Regions from separate parts of the Variovorax sp. FW301-JW7 genome, predicted to be linked through region 2. Evidence: predicted binding sites of a transcription regulator. Region 2 holds the regulator's gene; the other holds the start of a gene.
What was found. Region 2 encodes NrdR, which represses ribonucleotide reductase genes. Its sites were predicted from a motif close to CACNANATNTNGTG; they were not measured.
Positions count from the first base shown of each region.

Region 1: the regulator NrdR is predicted to act here: its motif matches at 3,248-3,261, upstream of AC3WQM_RS13310 (ribonucleoside-diphosphate reductase subunit alpha).

Region 1 covers NZ_JBYTBC010000004.1:305,373-311,547, forward strand. Annotated here, with positions in the region: gene AC3WQM_RS13305 (ribonucleotide-diphosphate reductase subunit beta) at 1-9, opposite strand, end outside; gene AC3WQM_RS13310 (ribonucleoside-diphosphate reductase subunit alpha) at 222-3,134, opposite strand; gene ampD (1,6-anhydro-N-acetylmuramyl-L-alanine amidase AmpD) at 3,483-4,100, opposite strand; gene AC3WQM_RS13320 (sigma-54-dependent transcriptional regulator) at 4,087-5,637, opposite strand; gene AC3WQM_RS13325 (two-component system sensor histidine kinase NtrB) at 5,643-6,175, opposite strand, start outside.
Region 2 covers NZ_JBYTBC010000003.1:496,091-502,265, reverse strand. Annotated here, with positions in the region: gene AC3WQM_RS10760 (lytic transglycosylase domain-containing protein) at 1-396, shown strand, start outside; ZMP/ZTP riboswitch at 446-572, shown strand; gene glyA (serine hydroxymethyltransferase) at 611-1,855, shown strand; gene nrdR (transcriptional regulator NrdR) at 1,889-2,332, shown strand; gene ribD (bifunctional diaminohydroxyphosphoribosylaminopyrimidine deaminase/5-amino-6-(5-phosphoribosylamino)uracil reductase RibD) at 2,361-3,491, shown strand; gene AC3WQM_RS10740 (riboflavin synthase) at 3,578-4,249, shown strand; gene ribBA (bifunctional 3,4-dihydroxy-2-butanone-4-phosphate synthase/GTP cyclohydrolase II) at 4,246-5,400, shown strand; gene ribH (6,7-dimethyl-8-ribityllumazine synthase) at 5,407-5,868, shown strand; gene nusB (transcription antitermination factor NusB) at 5,865-6,175, shown strand, end outside.

The DNA of each region.
Region 1 (6,175 bases), on a different contig from region 2:
GGTCAACATAGAAAAATCCAATGCGCAATTATCGGAGCAACGATGTGAGTTGCAAAGTGCTCGTTCACATCGTGCGCCATTTATGGGGTTGTTATGTTGCTCGCATGCATCGCGCGACGTCAGTCAATGCCTTGATTGATTGAACGTCGCGCGCTTTTTACGTGTGCGAGCACCTCGCTGATCGATCGAAGCGTCTGGTGTGTTGACGCTTCACTTGCACATCACTGGCAGGCTTCGCAGGTCGGATCGTCGACACCGCAGAACGCGATGTCGGTGGCGGGCATCGCGCTCATCTGTGCCTGCGCTGCAGCAGCGGCGGCTTCGAGTGCGCTCATGCCCGAGGGTGCGTCGTTGCCCGACGACACCGCGTTGAGACGGCCCGATTGCACCGTCGACTTTTCAGCGTGCGTGGCGCTCTGCGTGCGCAGGTAGTACGTGGTCTTCAGGCCGCGCAGCCAGGCGAGCTTGTAGGTGTCGTCGAGCTTCTTGCCCGAGGCGCCGGCCATGTAGATGTTCAGCGACTGTGCCTGGTCGATCCACTTCTGGCGACGCGCGGCGGCTTCCACCAGCCACGTCGTCTCGACTTCGAACGCGGTGGCGTAGAGCGCCTTCACGTCCTGCGGCACGCGGTCGATGGGGCGCAGCGAACCGTCGAAGTGCTTCAGGTCCATGACCATCACGTCGTCCCACAGGCCCAGGCGCTTCAGGTCGCGCACCAGGTAGTGGTTGATCACGGTGAACTCGCCCGACAGGTTCGACTTGACCGACAGGTTGCCGAAGCAGGGCTCGATCGAAGCGTCGACGCCGATGATGTTCGAGATGGTCGCGGTCGGAGCGATGGCCACGCAGTTCGAATTGCGCATGCCCTGGCTCTTGATCTTCTGGCGCAGCGCGTCCCAGTCGAGCGTGGACGAGCGGTCCACTTCGACGTAGCCGCCGCGGGCCTTCTCGAGCAGGTCGAGCGTGTCGATCGGCAGGATGCCCTTGTCCCACAGCGAGCCCTTGTAGCTCGAGTACTTGCCGCGTTCGCGCGCCAGGTCGGCCGATGCCGAGTAGGCGTGGTAGCAGATGGCTTCCATCGACTCGTCGGCGAACTGCACGGCTTCTTGCGAGGCGTAGGGAATGCGCAGTTCGTACAGCGCGTCCTGGAAGCCCATGAGGCCCAGTCCGACCGGACGGTGGCGCAGGTTCGAGTCGCGCGCCTTCTTCACGGCGTAGTAGTTGATGTCGATCACGTTGTCGAGCATGCGCATTGCGGTCGAGATCGTCTTCTGGAGCTTCTCCTGGTCGACCTTGCCGTTCTTCAGATGCTGCAGCAGGTTCACGGAACCCAGGTTGCACACCGCGGTTTCGGTGTCGCTGGTGTTCAGCGTGATCTCGGTGCACAGGTTCGACGAGTGCACCACGCCGGCGTGCTGCTGCGGCGAGCGCACGTTGCAGGCGTCCTTGAACGTGATCCAGGGGTGGCCGGTCTCGAACAGCATCGTGAGCATCTTGCGCCACAGGTCCGAGGCCTGGATGGTGCGCGCGGGCTTGATCTCGCCGCGGGCGGCCTTTTCTTCGTAGGCGACGTAGGCCTTCTCGAAGTCGGCGCCGAACAGGTCGTGCAGGTCAGGCACGTTGGAGGGCGAGAACAGCGTCCAGGTGCCCTTTTCCATCACGCGGCGCATGAACAGGTCGGGGATCCAGTTGGCGGTGTTCATGTCGTGCGTGCGGCGGCGGTCGTCGCCGGTGTTCTTGCGCAGCTCCAGGAACTCCTCGATGTCGAGGTGCCAGGTTTCCAGGTACGTGCAGACGGCGCCCTTGCGCTTGCCGCCCTGGTTCACGGCCACGGCCGTGTCGTTCACCACCTTCAGGAACGGCACGACGCCTTGCGATTCGCCGTTGGTGCCCTTGATGTGGCTGCCCAGCGCGCGAACGCGGGTCCAGTCGTTGCCCAGGCCGCCGGCGAACTTCGACAGCAGCGCGTTTTCCTTGATCGACTCGTAGATGCCGTCCAGGTCGTCGGGCACGGTGGTCAGGTAGCAGCTGGACAGCTGCGAGCGCAGCGTGCCGGCGTTGAACAGGGTGGGCGTGCTCGACATGAAGTCGAACGACGACAGCACTTCGTAGAACTCGATGGCGCGGGCTTCGCGGTCGATTTCGTTCAGCGACAGGCCCATGGCCACGCGCATGAAGAACGCCTGCGGCAGCTCGATGCGCGACTTGCGCACGTGCAGGAAGTAGCGGTCGTACAGGGTCTGCAGGCCCAGGTAGTCGAACTGGTTGTCGCGCTCGGCCTTCAGGGCGGCGCCCAGGCGGGGCAGGTCGTACTGCAGCAGCTTTTCGTCGAGCAGCTCGTTGTCCACGCCCTTCTTGATGAATTGCGGGAAGTAGTCGGCGTAGGCGGTGGCACGGTCGACCGGCATCACTTCGCGGCCGATGATCTCCTTGAAGATCGTGTGCAGCAGCAGGCGCGCGGTGGCGAAGGTGTAGTCGGGGTCCTTCTCGATCAGCGTGCGGGCCGCGAGGATGGAGGCCTTGTAGACCTCGTCCAGCGGCACGCCGTCGTACAGGTTGCGCATCGTCTCGGCGACGATGGGGGCGGCGGTGATGCTGTCGCCCAGGCCCTGGCAGGCCGACTCGATCAGGCCCTTGAGCTCGTTCAGGTCGAGCGCCACGCGCTCGCCGTTGTCGAGCACATGCAGCGCCGGTGCGGCGGGCACGTCCTGCTCGCCTTGCTTCGAACGCTCCTGGGTGCGGCGTTCGCGGTACAGCACGTAGGCGCGTGCGATTTCATGGTGGCCGCCGCGCATCAGGCCGAGCTCGACCTGGTCCTGCACGTCTTCGATGTGGAAGGTGCCGCCGCCCGGACGCGAGCGCACCATGGCGCGGATCACGCCTTGCGTGAGCACGTCGACCGTTTCGCGCACGCTGGCCGAAGCCGCGCCCTGGGTGCCATGCACGGCCAGGAAGGCCTTCATCATGGCGATGGCGATCTTGTTCGGTTCGAAGGGAACGACGGCGCCGTTGCGGCGAATGATCTGGTAGTGGGCGAGGTTCTGACCGGTGGGCGAGCCCGCAGTGTCTTGTTGCTGCTGCGGCGTCGCGGGGACGGCGCGGGGGGTCGACGGGGTGTTCAGTGCAGTTTGCATTCGCTTCCTCTCGGTTGTGCAATTCTTGTTGGATGGCAAGGCCTCGCGGGCCTTGCGTCGGCGTTGTTGCCGAACGGGAGGACACTATATCTAGGGTCTGGGAGGGCTACAACCACTAGATGTAGTGTTTGCCTCTGGATGCAACCCCTACAGAAATTGCATCGGACTCAGCACATCGCCAGCGATGCCGCGTGAATACTGGCCCATGGTGGCGCAACCCACGTCTGGCGCGGCTTGCAAGGCGATTTGGGCCTGCAGGCCGCATGGTTGCTGCGCTGCGCGCTTGCGCCGATCAAATTGCTGCGCCGCGAGAGCGCCGCATCACGAGGCGCCGCGCGATTGAAAAAATTAGCGCGCCACCACCTGCTCGGGAAACATCTGTGGATTCCAGCCGAGCTGTTCGCGCAGCAGGCGCCAGTCGAAACCGGCGCCGGGGTCCTGCTTGCGGCCGGGCGCGATGTGCTCGTGACCGGCGATGTGGGCCACCGCGTAGTGCTGCGCGAGCGCGGCGCACAGGCTGGCCAGCGTCTCGTACTGCGCCTCTTCGAAGCGCTCGCCCTCGAGGCCTTCGAGCTCGATGCCGACCGAGTCGTCGTTGCAGTTGCTGCGCCCGCGCCACGACGACACGCCGGCGTGCCAGGCGCGGTCCTCGCAGCTCACGAACTGCCAGAGCTCGCCGTTGCGCCGCACATAGAAATGCGAGGACACCTCGAGCCCGCGGATCGACTGGAAGTACGGGTGCGCGTCCCAGTCGAGCCGGTTGGTGAAGAGTTGCTGCACGGCGTCGCCGCCGTATTCGCCCGGTGGCAGGCTGATGGAGTGCAGCACGATCAGGTCGGTCTGCGCGCCGACGGGGCGCGGGCCGAAGTTGGGCGAGGGCAGGGCCTTGGCGAAGCGGTACCAGCCGGCGCGCCAGAGTCCGTCGTCGCCGGCCTGTGGGGTGACGGGGTCGTCAGTCGTCGGCATGCGAGGTGGCGCCGTCGTCGCCGTTGGGCGTGGAGATGCCCAGGCGCGCGATGCGGTAGCGGATCTGGCGCAGGCTCATGCCCAGCCGCGCGGCGGCGGCCGTGCGGTTGAAGCCGCTTTCGTGCAGCGCGCGCACGAGGATCTCGCGCTCCTGCTGGTCGAGCCAGGCTTGCAGGTCGGAGGGCAGCGGCGGCGGCGCGGGTTTTGGCTCGACGGCGGGCGCGGCGACGGGAGCCACCGCAACGGCGGCTGGCGCTTCAGCGGATTCGCCGCGCGGCGCGGCCGGCATCGGCGTCATCGCGCCCATCAGGTCGATGTGCAGCTCGTCGCCGTCGTTCAGCGCCACGGCGCGGTGCAGCAGGTTCTCGAGCTCGCGCACGTTGCCATCGAGCGGGTGCTGGGCCAGGCGCAGCAGCAACGCGTCGGACAGGCGCGGCACGGGCAGGCCGCCGTCTTGCGCGATGCGCGCGAGCAGCGCGGTGCACAGCGCGGGCAGGTCTTCGCGGCGCTCGCGCAGCGCGGGCACGGCGATCTCGATCACGTTGAGGCGGTAGAACAGGTCCTGCCGGAAGCGGCCGGCCAGCACCTCGGCGTGCAGGTCTTTATGGGTGGCGCTCACGATGCGCACGTCGACCGCGTCTTCCTGCGTCGAGCCGATGGCGCGCACGCTGCGCTCCTGGATGGCGCGCAGCAGCTTCGACTGCATGGCCAGCGGCAGGTCGCCGATTTCGTCGAGGAACAGCGTGCCGTCGCGCGCGGCCTGGAAGTAGCCGTCGCGGTCTTGCGACGAGCCCGTGTACGAGCCCTTCTTGGCGCCGAAGAACTCGGCCTCGAGCAGGTTCTCGGGGATCGCGCCGCAGTTCACCGCGACGAAGGGGCCTTCGCTGCGCTGGCTGCAGCCGTGCACGGCGCGCGCGACCAGCTCCTTGCCGGTGCCCGACTCGCCGCGCACCAGCACCGGTGCCATGCCGCGCGCCACCTTGGCGATGCGCGACTTGACGAGGCGCATCGGGTCGGAGTCGCCGACCAGCCGGTCGAGCGCGGTGGCGCCGCTGCGCGTCACGGACAGCGCATCGGGGCGTTCGCCGCCGTGGCCGGCGGCCTGCGGCGCCGGCTTCTGCGGCACGACCACCGCGGCGCGGTTGGCCTGCACGGCCGACGCCACCACGGCGCGGAACTGCTTCAGGTCGACCGGCTTCGTGAGGTAGTCGAAGGCGCCGGCCTTCAGTGCCTCGACCGCGTTCTCGGCCGAGCCGTAGGCGGTCATGACCACGCAGCGCTCGCTGCGCTGGTCTTTCTGGATGCGGTGGATGATCTCCATGCCTTCGCCGTCGGGCAGCCGCATGTCGGTGATCACGGCGTCGAAGCGGCCGGCCTCCAGATGCTGCCAGGCTTCGGACACGCTGCCCGCGGCTTCCACCCGGTAGCCTTCGCGCAGCAGCGTGAGTTCGTAGAGCGTGCGCAGGTCGGGTTCGTCGTCGATGACGAGGATCTGCGCGGGGCGCGGGGCGGCGGCGGAAGGCGGGAGGGAGCTCACGGCCGCTATTGTGTCAGCCGGTTTTCGCTCGGTGCGAAGCTGACGAAGAATTCATTGCCCTCGGGCCCGCCCGGCACCAGCGCGCGCCGTTCGTAGCCGATGGTGGCGCCGTGGCGCCGGCACAGCTCGCGGCACAGGAACAGGCCCAGGCCGCTGGAGCGGCTCTCGGACGAGAAGAAGGGTTCGAACAGGTGGCGCTGCACCGCGGGCTCCAGCGGTGCGCCGTCGCTCCACACCAGCAACGCGGCGCGCTGCACGCCGGCCCGCTGCAAGGTGGTGATGACCTGGATCGCGCCCTCGCGCTGGCTCGCGTAGCGCGCCGCGTTGTCCAGCAGGTTCACCAGCAGCCGGCGCAGGTGCTCGGCCTCGAAACGCACTTCGCTGCCCGGCGCGTCGAGCGCCACGCGCACGCCCTTGCGCTGCGTCTGGCGCACCCACTCCTCGGCCAGGATCTGCGCGGCCGGGTCGAGCACCAGCTGTTCGCCCAGCGAGAGCACGCGCTGCTGGCGCGCGCGCGAGACGTCGAGCACGTCGTCCA
Region 2 (6,175 bases):
GGCCTGATGCAGGTCATGACCCGCGTGCACGGCGACAAGTACGAAAGCGCGGGCGGCACGCTCACCGCCTTCGACCCCGTGACCAACATGCGCGTCGGCGTGAAGGTGCTGCAGGAATGCATCGCCCGCGCCGGCTCGCTCGAAGGCGGCCTGCGCTACTACGTGGGCGCCGCCAACCTCGACGACGACGGTGGCTATGCCGCCAAGGTGCTGGCCGAGCACGAGCGCCTGCGCCAGGTCGCCGCCGGCCGCGCGCCGTCGACGATGGTCGTGCCGCCGCCGACCACGGCGCGTGCACAGCCGATTCCGGTCGTGGCACCGGCCAAGCCGGCCCGTGAAGAACCCGCCGCCGGCAGCGAGCCGGCCAAGGTCGCCCTGCTCTCCGCAGTTTCCTGAAGCCTTGTCGGCCCTACAGGCCCGGAAGCCTCCGGGCCTGCGCTACACTCGGCCTGTACGCGACTGGCGATAGGCGCAGCACCCTGAAAAAGGTGCCACGCGCTGACGTGGAATACCACTGGGAAGCGTGCCGCCTGACCACAACAGGCGTTCAGCCGTTCGCCTGGGCAGCCCTTGTTTGGTTGAACAAGGACCTCGTCTTCAAAGGACTGCCATGTACCAACGCAATATCCTGGTCGAACAGACCGATCCCGAAATCTGGGCCGCCATTCAAGCCGAAAACGCGCGCCAGGAACACCACATCGAGCTGATCGCCAGCGAGAACTACGCCTCGCCGGCCGTCATGGCCGCCCAGGGCTCGCAGCTCACTAATAAATACGCCGAAGGCTACCCGGGCAAGCGCTACTACGGCGGCTGCGAGCACGTCGACGTGGCCGAGCAGCTGGCCATCGACCGCGTCAAGCAGATCTTCGGTGCCGACGCCGCGAACGTGCAGCCGCATTGCGGCGCCTCGGCCAACGAAGCCGTGATGCTCGCCTTCCTGAAGCCCGGCGACACCATCATGGGCATGAGCCTGGCCGAAGGCGGCCACCTGACCCACGGCATGCCTCTCAACATGAGCGGCAAGTGGTTCAACGTGGTGAGCTACGGCCTGGACGCCAACGAAGCCATCGACTACGACGCGATGGAACGCAAGGCGCATGAGCACATGCCCAAGCTGATCATCGCGGGCGCCTCGGCCTACTCGCTGCACATCGACTTCGAGCGTTTCGCCAAGGTCGCCAAGGACGTCGGCGCGATCTTCATGGTCGACATCGCCCACTACGCCGGCCTCGTGGCCGCGGGCGTGTACCCCAACCCGGTGCCGCACGCCGACATCGTCACCTCGACCACGCACAAGAGCCTGCGCGGCCCGCGCGGCGGCATCATCCTGATGAAGTCGCAGCACGAGAAGGCGATCAACAGCGCCATCTTCCCCGGCCTGCAAGGCGGCCCGCTGATGCACGTGATCGCCGCCAAGGCCGTCGCGTTCAAGGAAGCCCTGACGCCCGAGTTCAAGGCCTACCAGCAACAGGTGGTCAAGAACGCCCAGATCGTGGCCGACACCCTGACCGCGCGCGGCCTGCGCATCGTGAGCGGACGCACCGAGAGCCACGTCATGCTGGTCGACCTGCGTTCGAAGGGCATCACCGGCAAGGAAGCCGAAGCCGTGCTGGGCGCCGCCCACATGACGATCAACAAGAACGCGATCCCCAACGACCCGGAAAAGCCGATGGTCACCAGCGGCGTGCGCATCGGCACCCCCGCCATGACCACGCGCGGCTTCAAGGACGAAGAGGCCCGCATCACGGCGAACCTGGTGGCCGACGTGCTCGAGAACCCGCGCGATGCGGCGAACATCGACGCGGTGCGCGCCAAGGTCCACGCCTTGACGAGCCGCTTCCCTGTCTACCGTTGATTTCGTAATCAGAAGAAGAGAAGCACTGGCCGCATGAAATGCCCTTTTTGCGGTCATCTCGAAACGCAGGTCGTCGAGACCCGCGTTTCGGAAGACGCCGACTTCGTCCGCAGGCGCCGCCAGTGCAGCGCCTGCGACAAGCGCTTCACCACGTATGAGCGCCCCGACGTCAATTTCCCCGTCGTGGTCAAGAAGGACGGCAGCCGCGCCGACTTCGACTCGACCAAGGTGCGCGCCTCGATGATGCTGGCGCTGCGCAAGCGGCCCGTGAGCATCGAGCAGATCGACAACGCCCTGCTGCGCATCGAACAGAAACTCTTGGCCAGCGGCCTGCGCGAAATCGATTCGACGAAGGTCGGCGAACTCGTGATGCGCGAACTCAAGAAACTCGACAAGGTCGCCTACGTGCGCTTTGCCTCGGTGTACCGCAGCTTCGAGGACGTGGACGAGTTCCGGCAGTTGCTGCGCGACATCTGACCCCCGAGAAGGCGTGAACGAACCCGGCATGTCCTCTTCCCGACACGACGCCTCCCACATCGCCACTGCCCTGCAGCTGGCCGCTTCCGCGATCCGCCTGACCGACCCGAACCCGCGCGTCGGCTGCGTGCTGTGTGATGCCGACGGTCATGTGATCGGACAGGGCCACACGCAACAAGCCGGCGGCCCACACGCCGAGGTGATGGCGCTGCGCGACGCGCAGGCCCAGGGCCATTCGACCGCAGGCGCCACCGCCTACGTCACGCTCGAACCCTGCTCGCACCACGGCCGCACCGGCCCCTGCTGCGACGCGCTCATCGCCGCCGGCGTGCGCCGCGTCGTGGCCTCGCTCGCCGACCCGAACCCGCTCGTGGCGGGACAGGGCTTTGCGCGGCTGCGCGCCGCAGGTGTCGAGGTCGAAGTCGGACCGGGCGCCGACGAATCCCGCGAGCTCAACATCGGCTTCTTCAGCCGCATGGTCCGCAAGCAGCCCTGGGTTCGAATGAAGATTGCGGCCTCGATCGACGGCCGCACCGGCCTGCACAACGGCGTGAGCCAGTGGATCACCGGCGAGGCCGCGCGTACCGACGGCCATGCTTGGCGGGCCCGCACCGGCGCGGTGCTGACCGGCGTCGGCACGCTGCTCGAAGACAACCCGCGCCTGGACGTGCGCCTGGTCGACACGCCGCGCCAGCCCCACCTCGTGGTGGTCGACAGCCACCTCCAGACCTCGCCCGACGCTCACATTTTCATAGCTGGCCGTGCCGTCTGGATCTACGCCGCCAGCCGGCACAACGAAGAAAAGGCGGCCGCGCTCGAAGCCCGTGGTGCCACCATCACCTGCCTGCCCAACCTGCACGGCAAGGTCGACCTGCCCGCGATGCTCCAGGACCTCGCGGCGCGCGGCGTCAACGAGCTGCATGTCGAATCGGGCCACAAGCTCAACGGCTCGCTGCTGCGCGAAGGCTGCGTGGACGAGCTGCTGGTGTACCTGGCGCCCAAGCTGATCGGCAGCGGGCTCGACATCGCCAGCCACCTGCATGCCGAGGGCCCGCTCACCTCGCTGACGGGCGCATTGCCGCTCGAATTCAAGTCCGTGGACATGCTGGGGCCCGACCTGCGCATCGTCGCGCGCGTCGCCGGCCGCGACCGCTTCTGAGCCGCCGCCCACGCGGCGCGGCACATTCGCAGTCGCAAACCGGCCCTTCGGGCCGAAGACCCCTCGATGTCTGCGAAAATGTGGAAATGTTCACCGGAATCATCACCGGCGTGGGGCGCATCGCCGCCATCCACGACCTCGGCACCTCCTCCTCCTACGGCAAGCGACTCAGCATCGAGGTGCCCGACGGCTACCTCGACGACGTCGGGCTCGGCGACAGCATCGCGCTCAACGGCGCCTGCATGACGGTCACCACGCTCGCACCTGAACGCGGGCAATTCACCATCGACATTTCCGCGGAGTCCCTCGACAAGACGGCCGGCCTGACCGACGAAGGCAGCCGCATCAACCTCGAGAAGGCCCTGCGCGCGAGCGACCGCCTCGGCGGCCACATCGTCTCGGGCCACGTGGACGGCATCGGCCACGTGAGCTTCTTCGCGCCGGTCGGCGAAAGCTGGGAGCTGCGCGTGGTCGCACCGCCCGCGCTCGCACGCTTCCTGGCCTACAAGGGCTCGATCACCATCAACGGCGTGAGCCTCACGGTCAACAGCGTGGCTGACATCGAAGGCGCCGCCGAGGTCAGCATCAACCTGATCCCGCACACCGTGGAAAACACCTCCCTCGGCGGCCTGAAGGCCGGCTCGAAGGTCAACCTCGAAATCGACACCGTGGCGCGCTACGTGGAGCGCATGCTTCAGGCCGGCATGCTCACACCCTCTCTGACGTCTTCCACGTCTCCCAAGGACACTTCGAAATGAACGCCTCCGTCACGCCGATCGGCGCCCCTCGCGCCGATCGTGCACCCGCACCGATCTCCCCGGTCGAAGACATCGTGGCCGAGCTGGCCGCCGGCCGCATGGTCATCCTCGTGGACGAGGAAGACCGCGAGAACGAAGGCGACATCGTCATCGCCGCCGACCACATCACCGCCGAATCCATCAACTTCATGGCCCGCCACGCGCGCGGCCTGATCTGCCTCACGCTCTCGCGCGAGATGTGCGAGCGGCTGCAGCTGCCGCCGATGGTCCAGCGCAACGGCGCCAAGCATTCCACCGCCTTCACCGTCTCCATCGAGGCCGCCGAAGGCGTGACCACCGGCATCTCGGCCGCCGACCGCGCCCGCACCGTGCAGGCCGCCGTGGCGCGCAACGCCGTGGCCGCCGACCTGGTGCAGCCCGGCCACATCTTCCCGCTGCAGGCGGTGGACGGCGGCGTGCTCATGCGCGCCGGCCACACCGAAGCCGGCTGCGACCTCGCCGCCATGGCCGGCTGCTCGCCCGCCTCGGTGATCTGCGAGGTGATGAACGAAGACGGCACGATGGCCCGCCTGCCCGACCTGCAGATCTTCGCGGCCGAGCACGGCATCAAGATCGGCACCATCGCCGCGCTCATCGAGCACCGCAGCCGCGTCGAATCGCTGGTCGAAAAAGTCGGCTGCCGCGAGATCCAGACCAACTGGGGCACCTTCACCGCCCACGCCTTCGTCGACAAGCCCAGCCGCGGCGTGCACCTCGCGCTGGTGCGCGGCCAGTGGGCGCCCGAAGACACGGTGTCGGTGCGCGTGCATGAGCCGCTGTCGGTGCTCGACGCGCTCGAAGTCAATCGCCCAATGCACTCCTGGAGTCTGGACGCCAGCCTCTCGCACATCGCGAACGAAGGCAAGGGCGTGGCCGTGCTGCTGAACTGCGGCGAAACCGCGGCCGAGCTGCTCGCGCAGTTCGACGGCACCGCGCGCCCGGCGCAAGCGCCCGAGCGCGGCCGCATGGACCTGCGCAACTACGGCATCGGCGCGCAGATCCTGCGCGAATGTGGCGTGCACAAGATGAACCTGCTCGGCGCGCCGCGTCGCATGCCGAGCATGGCCGCCGGCTTCGGCCTCGAAATCGCCGGTTACCTCACGAAAGACTGAACGACCATGCAAGGTTCCAACAAGGGCGAGATCACGCTCAACGGCAAAGGCCTGCGCATCGGCATCGTGCAGGCGCGCTTCAACGCCGACATCACCGACGCACTGGCCGCGGCCTGCCTGTCGGAGCTCGAGGCACTCGGCGTGGCCGCGTCCGACATCCATCATGTGCAGGTGCCCGGCGCGCTCGAAGTGCCCGTGGCGCTGCAGGCGCTCGCCGAGCGCGGCGGCTACCACGCGCTCGTGGCGCTGGGCTGCATCATCCGCGGCGAGACCTACCACTTCGAACTGGTGGCCAACGAATCGGGCGCGAGCGTGAGCCGCGTCGCGCTCGACTACCGCCTGCCCATCGCCAACGCGATCCTCACGACCGAAAACCTCGAACAGGCCGTCGCCCGCCAGACCGACAAGGGCCGCGACGCAGCCCAGGTGGCGGTCGAGATGGCACAACTGCTGGCCACCCTTTCATGACCGAAGACACCTCCAAGTCCGCCAAGTCCCGCCAGTCGCGCACCGGCCTCACCAGCACGGGCGTTCGCAAGGCCGCGGCCAAGTCGAACCGCAGCCGCGCGCGCGAGTTCGCGCTGCAGGCGCTCTACCAGCACCTGGTGGGCCGCAACGACCCGACCGACATCGACCACTTCACGCGCGACCTCGCGGGCTTCCACAAGGCCGACGCGGCGCACTACGACGCGCTGCTGCACGGCTCGATCAACGGCGCCGAGCAGCTCGACGCGCTGATCCTGCCGCTGCTGGACCGCAAGTTCGCCGAGATCTC